Linked DNA regions of Desulfurobacterium sp. TC5-1. Each later gene encodes a partner of the first gene's protein in a complex. Links are inferred from orthologs where the notes say so. Each region holds a gene or a part of one and is shown on either strand. Other genes may lie near its edges.

What was found.
Region 2: the proteins of secY (region 1) and secG are in contact, whole or in part, in a crystal structure (PDB 5AWW), measured with the Thermus thermophilus proteins. The link is inferred for Desulfurobacterium sp. TC5-1 from one-to-one orthologs. Residues at the interface, in WP_096411648.1 of Thermus thermophilus: Leu14, Gln16, Arg17, Phe20, Ile34, Pro35, Pro37, Ile72, Arg108, Arg109, Asn112, Gln113, Arg116, Ile117, Ile120, Pro145, Gly146, Trp147, Phe152, Phe155, Val156, Val159, Thr160, Val162, Ala163, Gly164, Ala166, Leu167, Trp170, Glu173; in WP_223903268.1 of Thermus thermophilus: Tyr5, Ile9, Tyr12, Leu13, Ala16, Leu19, Val20, Val23, Leu24, Gln26, Glu27, Pro28, Gln30, Gly31, Ala32, Asp34, Leu35, Met36, Gly37, Gly38, Ser39, Ala40, Asp41, Leu42, Phe43, Ala45, Arg46, Val48, Tyr53, Thr56.

What each region holds. Positions count from the first base shown.
Region 1 is NZ_ATXC01000001.1:1,248,049-1,251,193, reverse strand. What follows is about bases 56-2,880. They hold secY (preprotein translocase subunit SecY), read left to right. Parts: upstream 56-714; coding sequence 715-2,046; downstream 2,047-2,880. Other genes in these bases: map (type I methionyl aminopeptidase), read left to right, coding at 2,599-2,880; H153_RS0106495 (adenylate kinase), read left to right, coding at 2,043-2,606; rplO (50S ribosomal protein L15), read left to right, coding at 253-711; rpmD (50S ribosomal protein L30), read left to right, coding at 66-251; rpsE (30S ribosomal protein S5), read left to right, coding at 56-62. Also shown: more of rpsE, read left to right, coding at 1-55; more of map, read left to right, coding at 2,881-3,145. UniProt on the Bacillus subtilis protein: The central subunit of the protein translocation channel SecYEG. Consists of two halves formed by TMs 1-5 and 6-10.
Region 2 is NZ_ATXC01000001.1:599,913-603,003, forward strand. Bases 321-3,091 are described here. They hold secG (preprotein translocase subunit SecG), read right to left. Parts: upstream 1,959-3,091; coding sequence 1,683-1,958; downstream 321-1,682. Other genes in these bases: glnD ([protein-PII] uridylyltransferase), read right to left, coding at 321-1,133; H153_RS0103010 (phospholipase D family protein), read right to left, coding at 1,135-1,686; tpiA (triose-phosphate isomerase), read right to left, coding at 1,962-2,711; clpX (ATP-dependent Clp protease ATP-binding subunit ClpX), read right to left, coding at 2,722-3,091. Outside these bases: more of glnD, read right to left, coding at 1-320. UniProt on the Bacillus subtilis protein: Involved in protein export. Participates in an early event of protein translocation.

The DNA.
Region 1 (3,145 bases):
GAAGACGCTGGAAGCTTCCGGGAAGAAGAATTACGCCGGAAGGCGAGATTATCAGGAGGTAATAGATGGCTAAGGTTAAGATAACGCTTGTAAGAGGGCTTGCCGGAAAGAGTAAAAAGAAGAGAGCCACACTTGAGGCTCTTGGTCTGAGAAAAAGAGGAAGAAGCACTGTTAAAGAGCTAAATCCTGCTATCGAAGGGATGATAGATAAGGTTAGAGAGCTTGTAAAAGTAGAACCACTGGAGGAGTGAAATGGAACTTAAATTACATAACCTGAAACCAAATAAAGGTGCCGTTAGAGAGAAAAAGAGAGTTGGTAGAGGTCATGGTTCTGGTGTTGGTAAAACTTCCGGTAGAGGGCAAAAAGGCCAGAAGGCTCGTTCCGGATGGAGTGGTGGAACAAGACCAGGATTTGAAGGTGGACAGACACCTCTTTACATGAGATTTCCAAAAAGAGGATTTTCTAATTATCCTTTCAAGAAAGAGTATGAAGTTGTTAACGTTAAGGACCTTAACAGGTTTGAAGAGGGAACGGAGGTTACTCCTGAGGTTTTGGCTTCTGCAGGACTTGTTGCGAGAAATAAGCCTGTGAAGATTCTTGGGGATGGAGAGATTAACGTTAAGCTTACAGTTAGAGCCCACAAGTTTTCTGCATCTGCCAGGGAAAAGATAGAAGCAGCAGGTGGCGTTTGTGAGATTATAGAGAGGTAATAAATGAACCTTTCCAAGATATTTGCCAATGTGTTTGAAGTACCGGAATTAAAGAAGAGGCTTCTATTTACGTTTGCGCTCCTTGCCGTTTTCAGGCTTGGAGCGCATATACCAACTCCGGGTATTAATGTTGCGGCTCTTTCTGAATTTTTCCAGAGAGCACAGGGGACGATGTTCGGTTTTATGGATGCCTTTTCCGGTGGTGCGCTTTCAAAGCTGACAATTTTTGCACTTGGCGTTATGCCTTACATCAGTGCTTCCATTATAATGCAGCTTTTTACCGTTGCGTTTCCATCTCTTGAAAAACTTGCAAAAGAAGAGGGTGAGTACGGAAGGAAAAAGATTAACCAGTACACCCGCTACGGTTCTGTTGCACTTGCGTTTATTCAGGCTTTGGGTATAGCTATAGGCCTTCAAGGCATGAAAAGTCCTTCAGGTATACCTGTAGTGCCAAATCCCGGTTTCACATTTATTTTTGTCTGCGTTACCACGCTGGTAGCTGGTTCAACATTCCTTATGTGGCTTGGCGAGAAGATAACGGAACATGGTGTTGGTGAAGGTATGTCACTGCTTATCTTTGCAGGTATTGTCAGCAGAATACCTTCATCAGTTATAAACGTGATTACGCAGTTTAAAAGTGGAGAACTTTCACTTTTTAAATTGATAGGAATTATCCTTATTATTCTTACAATGACTGCACTTGTAATATACGTTGAAATGGCAGAAAGGAGAGTTCCTCTTCAGTATGCCAAACGCTCAACGCCTCAGGTTGGCGGAACATACACCAGTTTTCTGCCTATAAAGCTTAACCCTGCTAACGTTATTCCTATTATCTTTGCGGCATCAATTATGATGTTTCCAGCAACAATAACAAAGTTTATCCACGCTTCCTGGGCTCAGAAGATAGCTCAGATTCTTACACCTGGAACACCAACCTATCTGATTATTTACGGTGTGCTTATCTTTTTCTTCACCTACTTTTACACTGCAGTTATCTTCAATCCTGAAGAGATTGCCGACAACCTTAACAAGGCAGGTGGTTTTATTCCGGGTGTTAGAGCCGGTAAAGACACGGTTGAATATCTTGACAGGATCGTTTCAAGATTGACCTTTGCAGGTGCCGTTTTCCTTACAGCCATAGCTATTGTTCCTCTCATAATTATGCAGAAAATGCATTTCCCGTTTTACTTTGGCGGAACGGCACTTCTGATCGTTGTTGGTGTTGCCCTTGATACATTGAGAAGGATAGAGGCTTTTGCTCTGAACGTTTCTTACGAAGGATTCTTAGGAAAGAGGAAGAGACGCAGGAGAACTGGATTTGGGGGAGTAAGATGATAAAAGTTATATTCCTGGGACCTCCGGGAGCCGGTAAGGGGACTCAGGCTGTGAGAATAGCGGAAAAGTATGGAGTTCCTCACATTGCTACCGGTGATATCCTCAGGGCGGCTGTTAAAGAGGGAACGGAGCTTGGAAAGCTTGCAAAGTCTTACATGGACAAGGGAGAGCTTGTTCCTGATGATGTAATAATAGGCATTATAAAAGAGAGGCTTTCTCAGGATGATGTTAGAAAGAACGGTTTTATCCTTGATGGATTTCCAAGAACGCTTCCTCAGGCTGAAGCTCTTGATGAACTTTTAAAAGAGATAGGAATGGAACTTGATAAGGTTATCTACCTTAACGTTGAAGATGAAGAGATAGTTAAAAGACTTCTTGCAAGAGGAAGGGCAGACGATAAGGAAGACGTTATCCGCAATAGGCTTGAGGTTTACAGAAAACAAACAGCACCTCTTATCGATTACTACACCAGCAAAGGTCTTTTGGCAGAGATAAACGGTGTTGGGGATATTGACGAAATTACAGGTAAGATAGAAGAGGCAATAGGAGTAAATGGTTAAAAGGATTAAACCAAAGATAATTTTGAAAAGCCCTGAAGAGGTAGCCAGATTAAGGAATGCAGCGGCTCTAACTATGGAGATTCTCCTTAAAATAGGAGAAGAGGTAAAGCCGGGAGTATCAGCTCTTGATATAGATAAGCTTGCTAAAAGTTACTGTAAAGAATACGGTGTAAAACCGGCCTTTTTAGGGTATGCTGGCTTTCCCGGAGCCATCTGTGTTTCTGTGAATGAAGAGGTTGTCCACGGTCTACCGACGAAGAAGAAGGTGTTTAAAGAGGGAGACATTGTCAGCCTCGATTTTGGCGTTATAAAAGATGGATTCTATGGTGATGTTGCCATAACGTTTCCAGTCGGGAAAATTTCGGAAAGCGCTGAAAGGCTCTTGAAAGTGACTAAAGAATCTCTCTACAAAGGTATAGAGCAGGCTTTGCCTGGAAACAAGCTTATAGATATTTCCAGGGCTGTACAGAGGTACGTTGAAGGGCACGGTTTTTCGGTTGTAAGAGACTATGCAGGACACGGCCTTGGCAGATCTCTCC
Region 2 (3,091 bases), 650 kb from region 1 along the record:
GCAGAAAGTTTGAATATGCTGAAGGCAGTGGGTGATATAGAAAAGCCAAACTTCTGCACAAGTTTAAAAGCTTCAACCACAAGAGCCGGATTCTTTAACACTTCTGTTTCCCTATTTTCGTAGATATAAAGGGACCCTTCGTGCTCGTAAAAATGGGGACTTAACTCGTGCTCTTTCTTTAAAACAGAGAAAATCGACTTTCTACTGCTTTTTAAAGACTCTCTTGACTTTCTTATTATTTCCCTCGTAATAATCGACAGGTCAAGGGCTGAATTAAAGTAACTTTTCATAAAGCTTTCTACGCCTTTATTGTCCCTTGAAAAGCCGAAAAATTCAGCAACTTCCCTCTGAAGCTGAAAACTCAAAATGTCACTCTTTCGTCCACTTATTATGTGAAGATGATTCCTGACCCTCAAAAGAAAATCGTAAGCTGAAATAACATCTCTGAAACTCTTCCAATCGATAATATTTTTATCTATAAAACCTGAATAGTTTTGAATATCGTAAACAATTTTCGCAATCCAGAATGCTTCATGAAGGTCTCTTAATCCACCCTTGCTTTCCTTTACATTCGGCTCCTGATAATAGACAGTTCCAAAAAATCTTTTATACCTTTCATTCCTTGACTTAACTATCTCATCGATAATGTTTTCTGCATTTTTCTTCACAAAACGAAAAAACTTCTTCTCAAAACTCTCAGCAACTTTTCTATCACCTTCGACAAAGCGAATTTGAAGAAAATTTGTAAGAATGCTCAGGTCATTTTTCGCAAGTGAAAGAGCCTCATCAACACTCCTTGGCGCATAGCCAAGATCTATGTTAAAAGAAAGCATATAGTAGTAGAAAGCTTCAAGATCTTCTTTGTAAGCATCTGTGAGCTTACCGTCATAAAGAAGGTTAAAATCCATGTCTGAGTAGAAGTTGAGTTCTCCTCTTCCGTAACCACCAAGAGCAACAAGACAACACGGAATGCTCCACCTGCCAAAAAAATGGGGAAAGACACCCTTTAAAAGTTTATCAAGAGCATTTTTTAAATCCTGAGCCACGTGAAAGCCTGTCTCTTTATCAAAGTGGCGTTTTTTTATCCTTTCCCTCTCTTTGAAATACTCTTCCTTAAGAGACTCAAGATTCAAGCTACTCCTCCAGTCCCGCCAGATGCCAGAGTCTATCAAAAACCTTCTCGTAACGGTGCGCCAACGGCAAATCATCTTTTATAACAACAAGGTTCTCGTCATTCCTCTTTTCAGCACTCACAGTCCAGTTAAAACTTCCCGTAATAACGGTTCTTCCATCTATAACCGCAAATTTGTTGTGCATCAATCCACCGCCACTTCCCCTTTTAAATCGAACCGGAACACCTGCCTTCTTAAGGATTGGCGCCACGCACCTTTTAGATTTTGCAGTTCCCTGATCTATTATAACCCTTACCTTGACGCCCCTTTTATGAGCTCTAATAAAAGCCTTAACTATCTTTTTTGATGTAAAACTGTATATGGCGGCATCTATACTGTGCTTTGCACTATTTATCTCTTTTATCAGGGTATCGGTACAACCACCCCGTGGCGAAAAATGAACCTCAACAGAAATAGAAGCTGCACCTGAAACAACCGGCTTCTGCTCCTTCTGGAAGGAACATGAAAAAAGGGAAAAATAAAAAATCAACAGGAGAGGAAAAACCTTCCTCACCGCTTTTGCTCCACTTTTACCTTATCAACAACAGAAGAACCACCAAGGTATTTAGAACCTATAACTGAGAGGAAAATAGAATTAAGGATAAAAAGTGCGCCAAGAATTGCCGTCGTTTTCGTAAGAACAGACGCCGTATCTGCTCCAAAAGCAGAAGAAGCACTTCCACCACCCATGAGGGAAGAAATATCACCTTTCCCTGGCTGAATAAGAACAACAATAACAAGAAGAATCGCAAGAACGGCATGAACTATAAGTAAAAGGGTAAACATCCGTTACCTCCCAAAGTTCACAATTTTTACAAAAGATTCAACCTTCAAACTTGCCCCACCTACCAGGGCACCATCTATATTGTTCATCGCCATCAAGCCGTCAACATTTTCAGGTTTAACGCTTCCACCGTAAAGAATTCTCACAGATTCAGCTTTTTTACTTCCAAAAAGCTCCGAGAGTTTTTCTCTTAAAAACCTGTGAACCTCTTCAGCAAGTTCCGGCGTCGCCGTTTTACCGGTTCCAATAGCCCACACAGGCTCGTAAGCAATAACAAATTCGCTGTCAGCTGAAACCCCTTTGAGACCCTCTTCAAGCTGACTTCCAACAACATCAAACGTTTTTCCCTCTTCTCTTTCCTCAAGAAGCTCACCAACGCAGAGAACAGGAACTAAACCGTGAGAAACTGCAGACAAAACTTTCTTATTTATAAGCTCATTACTTTCACCAAAGATATGTCTTCTCTCCGAATGCCCCAAAATGACAAAGCTGCATCCGGCATCTTTCAACATCAACGGTGAAATTTCGCCGGTAAAAGCACCTTTTTCCTCAAAATACATGTTCTGAGCACCAAGCCTTACATTTGTTCCATTAAAAATTTCACTTACAGGATATAGAGAAGTAAAAGGGGGACAGATAAGAATATCCCTATCAGTAACGTTAGAAACGGCCTTGACAAAATCTCTGGCAAACTCGATACTCTCAGAAACTGTCTTGTTCATCTTCCAGTTTCCAGCAATTAAAGGCTTTCTCACACCATCCTCCTCAAGATGCTTTAACAAGTTCATATTTAGGCTTTCCAGTAAGAACCGCTTCCCTGTCAATAGTCACTTTCTTTATGTCTCTTCTATTTGGAACCTCAAACATTATATCAGTCATCAGTTTCTCCATTATAGCTCTCAAGCCTCTGGCACCGGTTTTTCTTTTAATAGCTTCCCTTGCAATTTCTCTTAAGGCATCATCGGTAAATTCAAGTTCTACACCCTCAAGCTCAAACAACTTCTTATACTGCTTAACAAGAGCATTTTTGGGTTCTTTAAGTATCCTGATAAGATCCTCTTCCTGAAGCTCCGACAGGGTGGCTATTACAGGCAACCTTCCTATAAGTTCAGGTATAAGTCCGAATTTCACAAGG